2 regions of the Inquilinus sp. NPDC058860 genome follow, and region 1 is predicted to be linked to the other one. Evidence: riboswitches for the same ligand, from Rfam matches in the RefSeq annotation. Region 1 holds a riboswitch; the other holds the start of a gene.
The links. Region 1 has a riboswitch for cobalamin ahead of ACFW16_RS06475 (TonB-dependent receptor plug domain-containing protein). Riboswitches for the same ligand answer to the same signal wherever they lie in the genome.
Positions count from the first base shown of each region.

Region 2: linked by a shared signal. The riboswitch ahead of ACFW16_RS04085 (aromatic ring-hydroxylating dioxygenase subunit alpha) and the one ahead of ACFW16_RS06475 (TonB-dependent receptor plug domain-containing protein) in region 1 are both predicted to bind cobalamin.

Region 1 is NZ_JBHYMS010000006.1:143,088-150,289, forward strand. It holds gene ACFW16_RS06470 (ABC transporter substrate-binding protein) at 1-783, opposite strand, end outside; gene ACFW16_RS06475 (TonB-dependent receptor plug domain-containing protein) at 789-2,684, opposite strand; cobalamin riboswitch at 2,801-2,997, opposite strand; gene ACFW16_RS06480 (LysR family transcriptional regulator) at 2,992-4,008, opposite strand; gene ACFW16_RS06485 (FMN-dependent NADH-azoreductase) at 4,132-4,755, shown strand; gene ACFW16_RS06490 (CoA-acylating methylmalonate-semialdehyde dehydrogenase) at 4,858-6,351, opposite strand; gene ACFW16_RS06495 (hypothetical protein) at 6,506-7,202, shown strand, end outside.
Region 2 is NZ_JBHYMS010000004.1:52,326-59,527, reverse strand. It holds gene ACFW16_RS04090 (2Fe-2S iron-sulfur cluster-binding protein) at 1-878, opposite strand, end outside; gene ACFW16_RS04085 (aromatic ring-hydroxylating dioxygenase subunit alpha) at 891-2,117, opposite strand; cobalamin riboswitch at 2,252-2,464, opposite strand; gene ACFW16_RS04080 (haloacid dehalogenase type II) at 2,643-3,365, shown strand; gene ACFW16_RS04075 (Lrp/AsnC family transcriptional regulator) at 3,393-3,887, shown strand; gene ACFW16_RS04070 (NAD-glutamate dehydrogenase) at 3,931-7,202, opposite strand, start outside.

The DNA of each region.
Region 1 (7,202 bases):
GGCCTCGACCACCTCCGGCCCGCCGCAGGTCCACAGCCGCGACGGCACCCGGACCACGCGCAGTTCCGGCAGCGCCCCCAGGATCGGATGGTCCAGCATCGCCTCGCCCAGGGACGGCGCCCCGTTCTCCGGCTGGTTCAGGATCAGGAGCCGCACCCCGGCCAGGGCCACGCTCTCCAGCGGGATCTCGCCGTAAGCCTCCAGACCCCGCTCGGCGGCAAGGTTGCGGACACCGACCCGGCGCAGGATCTCGTCGACCAGCGACCCGCGGCCGGCGGTGAAGCCGTTCGGGCGCAGCACCACCGCCAGCGGCGGCGATGCCGGGCTTCGAATGGCCGCCAGCCGGTCGTCCATCGCCGCGATCATCCGCTCGCCGCGCTCCGCCTGGCCCAGCGCCGCCGCCACCCGGCGGATCTGGGCCCGGATCCCGTCCAGGCTTTCCGGCACGCCCAGCTCCAGCAGCGGCATCTCCAGGCGGCGCAGCAGCGCCACCGTGCCGCGGGGCGTGAAGGCCCCGACCACGACCAGGTCCGGGTCCAATGCCACGACCTCCTCCGCCAGGCCGCGATTGACCGGCACCGAGGCCGCCTCGGCCGCGACCACCGAGTTCTCCGGGTCGCGCGCCAGCCAGGTCACCGATCGCACGTCGGCGCGGTCGGCCAGGCGCAGCACCAGCGCATCGGCGCAGAGATTGAGGGAGACGACCCGATGCGGCCGGGCCATGGCGGGCATGGCCACGAGGCCGAGGGCCAGCAGCAGCGGGATCACGGCAGGGCGGCGCATCGCGATCAGAAGCTGACCTTCATGCCGAGATAACCGGCCCGCCGCAGCGAGCCGTAGGTCCAGACCTCCTCATAATCCTCGTCCAGCAGGTTGTCGATCCGGCCATAGACCTGCACCCTGTCGGTCACCTGGTAGGACGCCGCCAGATTCACCAGCGTATATCCGTCCAGCGTCACCGGCGACGAATTGTAGGCCTCGTCGAAGGCCAGGTCCTTCTGCGGACCGTTGTAATCCACGCCGAGATTGACGGTCGCCGCGCCGTCCAGGAAGCGATAGCTGACGTCGAGGCTGGCGATGTTGCGCGGCCGGCGCACCAGCTCCGCCCCCGTCGCGTCCTGTGCGTCGGTATAGGTGTAGGCGGCGCGGATGGTCAGGTCGTTGACCGGCGTCACCGACAGGCCCAGTTCCACACCGCGGGCGGTCGCCGTGCCCGGCAGGTTGGCCGAGCCCTGCCCGCTGCCGACGATCAGATCGCCGATCTGCTGCTCAAACCAGGTGGCGTCCAGCACCACCCGGTCGCCCCAGATCTCCTGGTCGAAGCCGGCATCCCAGCCCTCCGCGTGCTCCGGCTTCAGATCCGGATTGCCGCGATAGGTGTTGGTGAAGCCGTACAGCTCGAACAGCGTCGGGTTCTTCACCCCGGTGCCGTAGGAGGCGCGCAGCTTGGTCCCGGTGGCCTCGATCCGCCAGGCCGCGGTCAGGCGCCAGGTGGTGGTGTCGCGGAACAGGTCGTTCAGGTCCTGCCGCACGCTGCCGGTCAGGAACAGGCTGTCGAGCAGGCCGAGCTGGTATTGCCCGACCAGGCCGGTCGCGCCGATGCGGCGGCTGAAATCGGCGAAGCCGCTGTCGCTGTCCGCCTGCTGCTCCTCATGGTCGACAGCGAAGGTCAGGCGGTGCTCGGCCGGCAGCAGCACCTCGCTGTCCAGCATCAGATTGGTCTGATAGTCGACCCGCGTGGTCTTGCCGCGATAGCTGGCGGTGATGGCGTCGCCGCCGTCGCGATAATCGCGGCTGTCGTCGAGATAGGACAGGCCGACGACGTGCTCCCACCGGCCGTCGAGCAGCTTGAGCCTGCCCTGGATGCGGCCCAGGAAGGTCGAGCCGTCGACATCGTCCTCGCTGTCGACGGCGCCGACGCCGCCCAGGAAGCCGTCGAGGTCGGTGTTGAAGCGGGTGGTGCGGCCGACCACGTCGATGTCGACCAGCTCGCTCGGGTGCAGCCCGATCTTCGCATAGACCGTGCCGTTGCGGGTGCCGTCGGCCTCGCTGCCCCGGCGGGCGGCCGAGGTGCCGTCCGTGCGCAGCCCCGCAGTGCCGATCAGGAAGTCCACATCCTCGTTGCCGCCGCTGACCGAGGCGTGGCCCCGCAGCGTCCCGGTGCCGCCGCCCTCCACCGAGGCGGTGCCGCCGACCGGCCCGTCGCCGCGGCGGGTCACGATGTTGACCACGCCGCCGATCGCGTCCGAGCCGTAGAGGGCGCTCTGCGGCCCGCGCAGCACCTCGATCCGCTCGATGTCGTCGGCCATCAGATGGGCGAAGTCGAACTCCGACTCCAACGACGGGTCGTTGACCTCGACCCCGTCGATCAGCACCAGCGTCTGGTTGCTCTCGGAGCCGCGGATGCGGATCTGGGTCGTCTGGCCGGCCGGGCCGGTGCGGCTGACGGCGACGCCGGGCACCTGGCGCAGCGCATCGGAGAGCTGGCGGATCTGCCGGTCCTCCAGCTCCTGCCGGGTGATCACGGTGACGGCGCTGCCGACCTCAGCCGCCGGTGTCGGCACGCGGTTGGCGGTCACGACGATCGGCTCGAGCGTCAGGGGCGACGGGGTGTCCTGGGCCTTTGCGGGCACGACGGCGCCGGCGGCGAGCAGGACCAGGATGCAGCGGGACGGAACGGACATGGAGACCTCGGGGACACGCCTGTGGCACGTCACCGCGAACGCTGTCTCCCCGGCCCCGCCGCTTCGGCAACCGGGCCGGTTCGGCAACCACCAGGACACCCCGCCCGGCGTGCTCGCGCGTGACCACGACCGACGGCAGGTCTCCTGGCTCGCGGGTCGTCGCCGTTCCGTCGCCTTCCCAGGGCCCGAGAACCCCAGTGGCTTCATGACGGAGGACTCGCCGCTCACAGTTGCGGGGGCAGCCGCAGCGTTGGGCTTGGCCCGCACTGCGTTCCCATTTGATCCCGAAGGAACCGTCGCGGCGAAGCTAGTGGGCGGCCGGCCGCGCCGTCAACAGCGCATCGAGGCCGAGCGCGGCGGCGTTGGCGCCGGAATCGGCATAGGGCGGCAGCCGATCCTCCTCGCGCAGCTCGCTGTCGCAGATCGCCACCATCCGCGGCACCCAGCGGACGACGTGGTCGACCAGGGCGCGGACCGCCGGCACCAGGCCGCGGCGCGACGCGAACACCGCCTGCACCTCGCCCTCCGGCACGCGCCAGTCCAGCAGCACATGCTCCAGCAGGCCGGCCTGGATCGCCGGCCGGCAGATATAGTCCGGCAGCAGCGCGGCGCCGAGCTCGTCGATCGCAGCCTGGCGCAGGGTGAACATGTCGTCGCTGGCCAGCCGCGGCACATGCGGCACCGATTGCGGCGTACCGGCCGCGTCGACCATGGTCCAGACATGGCGGCCGTCGGCGCGATGCAGGTCGAGCGTGCCCAGGCGGATCAGGTCGACCGGCTCCACCGGCCGGCCGATCCGGTCGAGCAGGGCCGGCGCGGCCACCACCACGGCCCGGGTCTGGGCCAGCACCCGCACCACCACGTCCGACGGTTCGGTCGGTGGCCGGCGCACGCGGAAGGCGAGGTCGACCCGCTCCTCGATCACGTCGACGCGGCGGCCGGTCAGCTCCATCGAGATCCGCACCGCCGGATGGGCGGCCAGGAAGCTGTTGATCAGCGGCGCGATCATGGTCTGCGCCAGGATGTGCGGGCAGGTGACGCGGATCAGCCCGCTCGGCTCCGACCGCGCCTGGGCCACCGCCTGCTCCGCCGCCTCGGCCTCGGCCAGCAGGGTCTCGCAATGGCGCAGGAAGGTCTCGCCGACATCGGTCAGCGACAGCCGGCGGGTCGAGCGCTGCAGCAGCCGGACGCCGAGCCCCTCCTCCAGTGCCGCGATCCGGCGGCTCAGCCGCGACTTGGGCAGGCCCAGCGCCCGGCCGGCGGCGGTGAAGCCGCCCAGCTGCGCCACCTTGGCGAAGAGGCGGAGGTCGTTGAGGTCCAGCATGGCCGTCATCCCGAATGGATTGTCTCACACATAGAACGATCCATCGCGAAGATCCAGGCTACAGGCGAATTGCCATCATCCGTAAATACAGTGCTGATGCTATTCGCACCCACGGAGGGGCCTATGAAGATCCTGCAGATCGATTCCAGCCCGCTCGGCGACGCCTCGGTGTCGCGCCAGCTGACCAAGGCGACCGTCGGGGCTTGGCGCGCCCGCTATCCCCAGGCCGAGCTGGTGTATCGCGACCTTGTCGCCGACGCGCCGGAGCACCTGACCGCCGAGCGGCTGGCGGTGATCAAGTTCGGCAAGGACAGCGAGCTGACGCCGGTCCAGGCCGAGGAGCGGGCGCTGATCGACGCAGTGGTCGGGGAGTTCCTGTCGGCCGATGTCGTGGTGATCGGCGCGCCGATGTACAACTTCACCGTCCCGACCCAGTTGAAGGCCTGGATCGACCGCCTGCTGCAGGCGGGCCGCACCTTCCGCTACGGCGAGACCGGCCCGGTCGGCCTGGCCGGCGGCCGCAAGGTGATCGTCGCCTCCTCGCGCGGCGGCATCTACACCGCCGGCCTCGAGGCCCTTGATCACCAGGAAGCCTATCTGCGCACCGCGCTCGGCTTCATCGGCGTCACCGACATCGAGTTCGTCCGCGCCGAGGGCCTGTCGATGGGGCCGGAGCACCGCGAGCGCGCCGTGGCCGAGGCGCACCAGCAGGCCAAGGCGTCGCCGGCCCTGGCCGCGGCGGCTTAGCCCGTAGGTTGGGTTCGCCCAGCGAACCCAACACGGTTCCGCCGCACGATGTTGGGTTCGCTTGTCGCGAACCCAACCTACGTCCGCTCACCACTCGGACGCCTACCGCATCACCGGCATGGTGAATTCCGCCCCGCCCTTGATGCCGGTCGGCCAGCGCTCGGTCACCGTCTTCAGCTTGGTGTAGAAGCGCACCCCATCCGGCCCGTACATGCCGAGGTCGCCGAAGGCCGAGCGCTTCCAGCCGCCGAAGCTGTGGAACGCCATCGGCACCGGGATCGGCACGTTGACGCCGACCATGCCGACATTGCAGTTGCTGACGAAGGTCCGCGCCGCGTCGCCGTCGCGGGTGAAGATCGCGGTGCCGTTGCCGTATTCGTGCTTGTTGACGAGGTCCAGCGCGGTCGCGAAGTCGGGCGTCCGCACCACCGACAGCACCGGCCCGAAGATCTCCTCCTGGTAGATCCGCATTTCCGGCTGCACCTGGTCGAACAGGCAGCCGCCGACGAAGTAGCCGTTCTCGTAGCCCTGCAGCTTCAGGCCGCGGCCGTCCACCACCAGCTTGGCGCCCTCCTGGACGCCGATGTCGACATAGCCGCGCACCTTGTCGTAGTGCTGCCTGGTCACCAACGGCCCCATCTCCGCGTCGGGGTCGGTGCCGGGGCCGATCTTCAGCGCCCGCACCTTCGGCTCCAGCTTCTGGATCAGCTTGTCGCCGACATCGCCGACCGCGACCGCCACCGAGATCGCCATGCAGCGCTCGCCGGCCGAGCCGTAGCCCGCGCCCATCAGCGCGTCGACCGCCTTGTCCAGGTCGGCGTCGGGCATCACCACCATGTGGTTCTTGGCGCCGCACAGCGCCTGCACCCGCTTTCCGTGCGCCGCCGCGGTGGCATAGATGTACTCGCCGATCGCGGTCGACCCGACGAAGCTGACCGCCGCCACGCCCGGATGGGTCAAGAGCGTGTCGACCGCGACCTTGTCGCCATGCACCACGTTCAGCACGCCCGGAGGGGCGCCGGCCTCGATCAGCTTGGCCGCCAGCCAGTTGGCGGCGGACGGGTCCTTCTCCGACGGCTTCAGCACGAAGGTGTTGCCGCAGGCGATGGCGACCGAGAACATCCACAGCGGCACCATCACCGGGAAGTTGAACGGCGTGATGCCGGCGCAGACGCCGACCGGCTGGCGGATCGAGAAGCTGTCGATCTCGCGCCCGACATTCTCGCTGAACTCGCCCTTCAGCAAATGCGGGATGCCGCAGGCGAACTCCACCACCTCCAGGCCGCGCTGGATCGAGCCCTTGGCGTCGGACAGCACCTTGCCGTGCTCGGCGGTGACGATCCGGGCCAGCTCCTCGATGTTCTCCTCGATCAGCTGCTTGAAGCGGAACATCACGCGGGCGCGGATCACCGTCGGCGTCGCCGCCCAGCCGGGCAGCGCCTTCTGGGCCGAGGCGATGGCGGCGCCGACCTCCTCGGTCGAGGCGAAGTCGACGCGGCCCGAGACCTCGCCGGTTGCCGGGTTGCACACGTCCCCGGCCCGGCCGCTGCGGCCGGGCGCGGCCTTGCCGTCGATGAAGTGATGGATCGAACCCACGCTGCGCTCCTCCAGAATTCTTTCGGACAGGTCGGACAGCCGCCCGATTTGCCGCGCCCCTCGCGACGGGCTTGGCGGCCGGGGGGCCCCTGTCGTAACAGTCGGGCCATGCTACGGCGGTCGCGTCCGCCGGCAAAGGGTCAGGATAGGGTTCATGGGTCTCGGTCTCTACGATCCGGAGCGCCGCTACCGGCGGCGCGTCTGGGGCGCGATCATCCGCGTGTTCTTCTCGATCACCGTGCTGGTGGTGGTGGCAGCCTTCGCCTATCAGATCGGGGTCGAGCGGACCCGCGGCCAGATCGCGACGCTGCAGGCCCAGGTCGGCTCGCTGACCCAGGACAAGAGCGGGCTGGAGCAGGACCGGGTGCGGCTGCAGGCGGCGGCGCAGACGGCGCAGATCCAGTATCGCGAGCTGATGACCCGATTCGAGCGCGAGGTGCCGACCGGAGTCTATCGCGACCTGGCCGACAAGGTGGCGCAACGGCTGCAGACCGGGCTCGACCCGCAGCGCCTCGCCTTCTACATCGACCAGGCCTCGGCACCGCGCGACTGCAAGCCGGGCGAGAGCAAGCGCTTCATCCTGCCGACGCAGAACGCCGTCGGCGCCAACAGCTCGGTGGCTTTCGCCAACAACACCATCGCCGTGACCGGCCGCGGCGAGAGCACGGTCGACGAGAACGGCAAGGCGCAGGCCTGGTTCGATCCGGCCAAGAGCGTGACCGTGAACTTCCGCGGCATCGACGGCAAGCAGGCCACCGCCACCGGCGTTCTGCCGCTGTTCCAGACCATCGTGGCCGGCGACAAGGAGTACCGCTTCAGCCTGGTCGAGGGCGAGCGCAGCTTCGTCCGCG
Region 2 (7,202 bases), on a different contig from region 1:
TCCAGCACGGTCTGGCCCGGCAGCACCGCCGCCTTGCGGCCGGAGCGGGTGAAGGCCACCTGCATCCCCTCCCCCGCCGCCTCGGCCGGCGGCGCGATCGGGGCCGCGACCGGCACCGGCGCCGGGGTGGCGCCGAAGCTCTCCTCATGCCAGCGCGCCGCCGGCACGCCGAGGTCGCCGGCCAGCCGCCGCGCCGCGTCCATGAACCGGTCCGGGCCGCAGCAGAACACCGTCCGCCCAGCCGCGTCCGGGCACAGCGCGGACAGCAGCGCCCGATCCAGCCGGCCGCTGGCCCAGCCCTCACCCGCCGGCGCGCCGGTGACGACGAAGCGCAGCCGCAGGCCGGACGCCGCCTCGGCCATGTAGCCCAGCTCCGACCGGAACAGCAGGTCCTGCGGCCGCCGGGCGAAATGGACGTAGACCACATCGGTCTGCGGCGCGGTGTCGAACAGCCAGCGCGCCATCGACATCATCGGCGTGGCGCCGCTGCCGGCCGACAGGAACAGGTAGCGCTCGGCCGGGTGGTCGAGCAGCGAGAAGCGGCCGGTAGGCCCGTGCGCCGTCAGCGCGTCGCCGACCTTGAGCCTGTCGAACAGCCAGCGGGTGGCGACGCTGCCTTCCTGCACCTTGGCGGTGATCTTGGCGTGGTGCGGCCGCGACGGGGTGGAGGCCAGGGTGTAGGTGCGCAGCACCGGCTCCGGCCCTGCCGGCAGCTCCAGCGTCACGAACTGGCCGGGGCGGTAGGAGAACCAGCTGCCGTCCTCCGCCTCGAAGCGGAAGGTGCGGACGTCCGGCGCCTCCTCGCGGATGCCGATGCAGCGCAGCCGGGCCGTCTTCGCGTTCCACAGCTTCGGCGTCGCGGTCAGGGGGCCGGGCATGTTCCGCCGGCCCTACGCCACGTCGCGGATCGAGGTGGCGCCGGTGCCGCCGCCGAGCCGGTGGGTGAGGGTGTCGGCGTACCAGTCGACGAACTGGATCACCGCGCCCTCATGCATCCGCGAATAGGGCCCGGGCTCATAGGCCGGGGACAGGATGCCGCGCTGGTTCTCCTCGACGATGCGGCGGTCCTCGTCATTGGTCGCGGTCCACACCTCGGTCAGCGCCTGCAGGTCGTAGTCCACCCCCTCGACCGCATCCTTGTGCACCAGCCATTTGGTGGTGACCTCGGTCTCGGTCGGGCTGATCGGCAGGATGCGGAAGCTCAGCGCGTGGTCGGCCAGCAGGTGGTTCCAGCTGTTCGGATAGTGGTACAGCAGCATCGAGCCGAGCTTGGTGGTCGGGAACTCGGCCAGCAGGCGGCTCACCGCGGGCTGGCCGCTCATGGTCATCGAATGGGCGTCGTTGATGAACGGCACCCGCATCACCCGGTACTGCATGTCGTCCGAGATCTGGTAGCGGCTGGGCAGGCCGATCGCCTCGCAGCTCTGCCAGTGCGCGAGGATCTCCGGAGCCTCCTCCATCCCCTTCTGGCCGCTGGTCAGGGTCGGCTGGTCGGAGAAGACGCGGCACAGCTCCGGATGGTTGCCGGAGCAGTGGTAGCATTCGCGGTTGTTCTCCATCACCAGCTTCCAGTTGCCGCGCTCGATGATGGTCGAGCTGTGGGCGACCTTGGCCTCGGACAGGAGGTGGGGCGCCATATAGGGCTCGATCATGCGGCGCAGCGGCTCGAAGTCGCGCGGCTCCTCCGCCAGCGAGATGAAGATCCAGCCGGCGACCTCGTGGCAGGCCATCGGCTTCAGCCCGAACTGGGCCGGGTCGATCGCGTCCATCATGTCGCGGGCGAAGATCAGCTTGCCTTCGAGGTCGTAGGTCCACTGGTGGTAGGGGCAGACCAGGCGCGGGCGCGAGCCGCGCTCGTCGGTGCACAGGCGCGAGCCGCGGTGGCGGCAGACGTTGTGGAAGGCGCGGATGGCGCGGTCGCGGCCGCGCACCACGATCACCGGATACTCGCCGATCTGCACGGTCAGGAAATCGCCCGGCCGCGTCACCTCGCAGGCATGGCCGATGAACAGCCACTCCTTATAGAAGATGTGCTCCAGGTCCAGCGCGTGATAGGCGGGGCTGGTGTAGAAATCCCGCTTCAGGCTGAAGCCCGGCGCGCGGGAGAGCAGATCCATCAACATGGCCGAACGCGCTTCCATACCCGATCCTCTCCTCTGGGCACGGTCGCAGATGTGGCATCCGGGTACGCGCGCTCGGCGACCGGACCGGCCCCTCGCGAACATGCCCGCCGACCGCCCACCGCGATCACCGAACAAAACTCCGTCGAGGCTGGTTTCCGGACTCCGGCGGGCTTCCTGGCCCGGTGCGGCGCCTTCCCGGATCGCTCCAGTGGCCCCTGCCGCACCTTCACCGCCGTCACCGTTGCGGGGGCAGCGCCGGAGTCTCACCGGCTTCCCAATTCTCCGGCCTGCCGCTTCTTGGATCGGCGGCATCGGCCGGCACCTCTTGGCAGGGATCATGGCGCGACTCCGCGGCCCCGCACGCTCCAGAGCCGACACGCCATGACGCGGCTGCGACACGGCATTTTCTGCTGCGGGACGGCCGCGCTGCGCCAGCGCCTGCCGCCGCCGGGCACGAATGCGCAGCCCCTGCCGGCACCGCCGGCGGACAATCGGAAAACCGGAACCGGAGGACGCACCATGACGCTGACCGACTTCAAGATCCTGACCTTCGACTGCTACGGCACGCTGATCGACTGGGAGACCGGCATAGTCAACGCGCTGGCGCCGCTGACCGCCCGCGTGAAGGCGCCGCTGAGCCGCGACCGGATCCTGGAGGCCCATGCCCGCCATGAATCGGCGCAGCAGCGCTGGACCCCGGCGCGGCGCTACAGCGAGCTGCTGGCGATCGTCTACAAGCGCCTGGCCGAAGAATGGGGCGTGGCGGCGAGCTGGGAGGAGGCACTGGCCTATGGCCGGTCGATCAAGGACTGGCCGGCCTTCGCCGACACCGCCGGCGCGCTGCAGTACCTGAAGAAGTACTACAAGCTGGCCATCCTCTCGAATGTCGACAATGCCAGCTTCGCCCTCAGCAACGTCCGGCTGCAGGTCGAGTTCGACGCCGTCTTCACCGCCGAGGACATCGGCAGCTACAAGCCGGCGTCGCGCAACTTCGACTACATGCTGGAGAAGCTGGCCGGCATGGGCATCGCCCCGGGCGAGGTGCTGCACACGGCGGAAAGCCTGTTCCACGACCACGAGCCGGCGACGGCGGCGGGTCTGGCCACCTGCTGGATCCACCGCCGCCACGCCGAGGGCGGCTTCGGCGCCACCATGAAGCCGGCGACCGAGCCCAAGGTCGATTTCCGCTTCACCAGCATGGCGGAACTGGCAAAAGCTCACCAGAAAGCACTGCGCGGGTAATCCCGCGGTAGACAGGACGAGGAAGGGATGGCGGGCGCGCCGAAGCTGGACCGGATCGACATCGCCATCCTGGCCCGGCTGCAGGCCGACGGGCGGATCACCAACGCCGCTTTGGCGGAGGCGGTCGGCCTGTCGCCCAGCCCCTGCCTGCAGCGGGTGAAACGGCTGGAGGCGGCCGGCTACATCACCGGCTACGGCGCCCGCATCGCCCTGTCGAAGCTGACCGAGAGCGTGACGGTGTTCACCGAGGTGACGCTGAGCGACCACCGGCGCGAGGACTTCATCCGCTTCGAGGCCGGCCTCGCCACGGTGGAGGAGCTGCTGGAGTGCCACATGGTCAGCGGCGGCTACGACTACCTGCTGCGTTTCCTGGCCCGCAGCATCGCCCATTACCAGCAGGTGATGGAGGCGCTGCTGGACCGCCGCCTCGGCATCGAGAAGTACTTCAGCTACATCGTCATCAAGTCGCCGATCCTGCGCCAGGCCGCCCCGCTGCAGAAGCTGCTGCGGGAAACCGAGTAGGTTGGGTTCGCGTTGGCGAACCCAACCTACCTCCGACCGTCCCTCACCCCGTCGCCAAACCGCGCAAATTGCGGTTGGCGACAGCCAGCATCGACAGGTCGACCTGGTCCAGCGCCTTCAGCTCCGACACCAGCTGATCGATCCGGTCCACCGGGGCGCGGCGGTGGCCGACCCAGGCCTCCACCACATCGGCCCCGGCCGCGCCCGCCGGCGCGTCCTGCAGGGCACGGACCGCCAGGTCGGCCTGCAGCGTGTACAGGTCGTCGACGATCGCCCCCACCGCCTGCTTCTGCCAGTGGTTGCTGGCCGGCATCCGGCTGGCGCCGTCGCGCAGCCAGGCCAGGCCCAGCCGGCGGCCGGCCTCGAAATAGACCGACGCCACCTCGCTGACGCCGCGCCCGGCCTGGTCGGCGATGCGGATGATGTCCAGCCCCGCCGCCCACAGGTTCAGCCGGGCGACGCGGCGGGCCAGATCCTCCGGGAAGCCCGCCTCGACGAAGCCCCGGGCGCGGGTGTCGATCACGGTGCGGGCGTCGTCGAAGATCGCGGCGTCCAGCTGGCTCTCCAGCTCGGCCAGGCCGGGCTTGAGATGCGCCACGTCCTGGCTGATGTCCAGGCCGCGGCCCTGCTGGCGCAGGATCCAGGCGACGCTGCGCTCGATCAGCCGCCGCGTCGCCAGCATGGCGCGGATCTGCGCCTGGGCCTGGGCCTTGTTGTCCAGCGCCTCGACCGCCGCCCAGATGTCGCGCAGGCTGAAGCCGTCGCGGACGATCAGATAGGCGCGGGCGATGTCGGCCACGCCCATGCCGGTCTTGTCCGCCAGCTCGGAGACGAAGGTGGCGCCGACCCGGTTCACCATGCTGTTGGTGACGTGGGTGGCCACGATCTCGCGCCGCAGCCGGTGCTGCGCGATGGCGTCCCTGAAGCGCTCGCGCAGCGCCGTCGGGAAGTACAGCGCCAAGTCGTCGACCAGGGCCGGGTCGTCCGGCAGGTCGCTGGCCAGGAGGGCGTCGTAGATGTTGATCTTGGCATAGGCCAGGATCACCGCCTGTTCCGGCCGGGTCAGCCCTTCGCGGTTGCCGGAGCGCTGGGTCAGCTCCTCGTCGGTCGGCAGCATCTCGATCACGCGGTCGAGCCTGCCGGCCTTCTCCAGCCCGCGCATGAAGCGGGCCTGCTGGTCCAGCACCTCGAAGCCCTCGCCGACCGCGAGCGACAGCGCCTGGCTCTGCAGGTAGTTGTCGCGCAGGACCAGCTGGCCGACCTCCTCGGTCATGCTCTCCAGCACCGTGTTGCGCTGCTTCAGCGTCAGGTCGCCGGCCTGGACCACGGCGCCCAGCAGGATCTTGATGTTGACCTCGTGGTCCGAGGTGTCGACGCCGGCCGAGTTGTCGATGAAGTCGGTGTTCAGCTTGCCGCCCGAACCGCCGGCGCCGATGCGGGCATATTCGATGCGGCCGAACTGGGTGACACCGAGATTGGCGCCCTCGCCGATCACCCGGGCTCGGACGTCGCGCCCGTTGATGCGCAGCGCGTCGTTCGCCTTGTCGCCGACATCGGCGTGGCTCTCGCGGCTGCTCTTCACATAGGTGCCGATGCCGCCGAACCACAGCAGGTCGACCTGGGCCTTCAGCATCGCCTGGATCAGCTCGTTCGGCGTCACCGTCTCGCGCTCGATGCCGAAGCGGGCCCGGACCTCCGGCGACAGCTTCACCGACTTGGCGCGGCGCTCGTAGACCGCGCCGCCGGGCGACAGCTTCGCCTGGTCGTACTGGTCCCAGGAGCCGCGGGCGAGGTCGAACAGCCGCTTGCGCTCGGCGAAGCTGCCGGCCGCGTCCGGGTCCGGATCGACGAAGATGTGCAGGTGGTTGAAGGCGCCGAAGAGGCGGGTGTGCTCGGACAGGATCATGCCGTTGCCGAACACGTCGCCCGACATGTCGCCGACGCCGACGCAGGTGAAGTCCTGGGACTGGATGTCGGTGCCCAGCTCGCGGAAATGCCGCTTCACCGATTCCCAGGCGCCGCGGGCGGTGATGCCCATCTTCTTGTGGTCGTAGCCGGCCGAGCCGCCGGAGGCGAAGGCGTCGTCCAGCCAGAAGCCGTAATCCTGGCTGACCCCGTTGGCGATGTCGGAGAAGGTGGCCGTGCCCTTGTCGGCGGCGACCACGAGGTAGGGATCGTCCTCGTCATGCCGGACGACGCGCTCCGGATGCGTGGTCTCGCCGCCGACGATGGTGTCGGTGATGTCGAGCATCCCGCGCATCAGGATCTTGTAGCATTCGACGCCTTCGGCCTGGAACGCCTCGCGCCCGGCCGATGGGGCCGGCGGCCGCTTCAGGACGAAGCCGCCCTTCGAGCCGACCGGCACGATGACGGTGTTCTTCACCATCTGCGCCTTCATCAGCCCGAGGATCTCGGTGCGGAAATCCTCGCGCCGGTCGGACCAGCGAATGCCGCCGCGGGCGACCTTGCCGCCGCGCAGGTGCACGCCCTCCATGCGCGGGCTGTAGACGAAGATCTCGCGCCAGGGCCGCGGCAGCGGCATCTCCTCGACCGACAGGCTGTCCAGCTTCAGCGACAGGTAGGATTTCGGCCGGCCCTCGTCATCGGTCTGGAAGTAGTTGGTGCGCAGGGTCGACCGCACCAGGTTCAGGAAGCGGCGGAGGATGCGGTCCTCGTCCAGGTTGGTCACGGCGTCGAGCATGTGCTCGATCTCGACCAGCATGCCGCGGATCGCCACCTCGCGGTCGCCGGTCAGGTCCGGGTCGAAGCGGGTGGCGAACATGCGGACGATGGCGCGCGTCGTCTCGGGATGCGCCACCAGCGTGTCCTCGATCGTCTCCTGGCTGAAGGCGAAGCGGGCCTGGCGCAGGAACCTGGCGTAGGCGCGCAGGAGCGTGATCGAGCGCCAGTCGAGCCCGCCGGCCAGCACCAGCCGGTTCAGCCGGTCGTCCTCCATGTCACCGGTCCAGATCCGCTCGAAGGCGGTCTGGAACACGGCCTTGAGGCGGTTCAGGTCGATCGCGTCGCCGCTGCGGCTGCGCATCTCGAAATCATGGATCCAGACCGGTCCCTGGGCCTGGCCGATCGCCTGGATGTTGACCTCGGTCGGGAGCTCCGACACCACCTTGAAGCCGAGATGCTCCAGCATCGGCAGCACGTCGGACAGCGGCACCGGCGTGCCGCGGTGGTACAGCTTGAAGCGCAGCTCGTTCGGCGCCGCCTCGATCGGGCGGAACAGGTGCAGCCCGATCTCGCCGGCCTCGTCGATCTCCTCGATCCGCTCGATGTCGACGATCGCCGCCGCCGGCGTGGTCT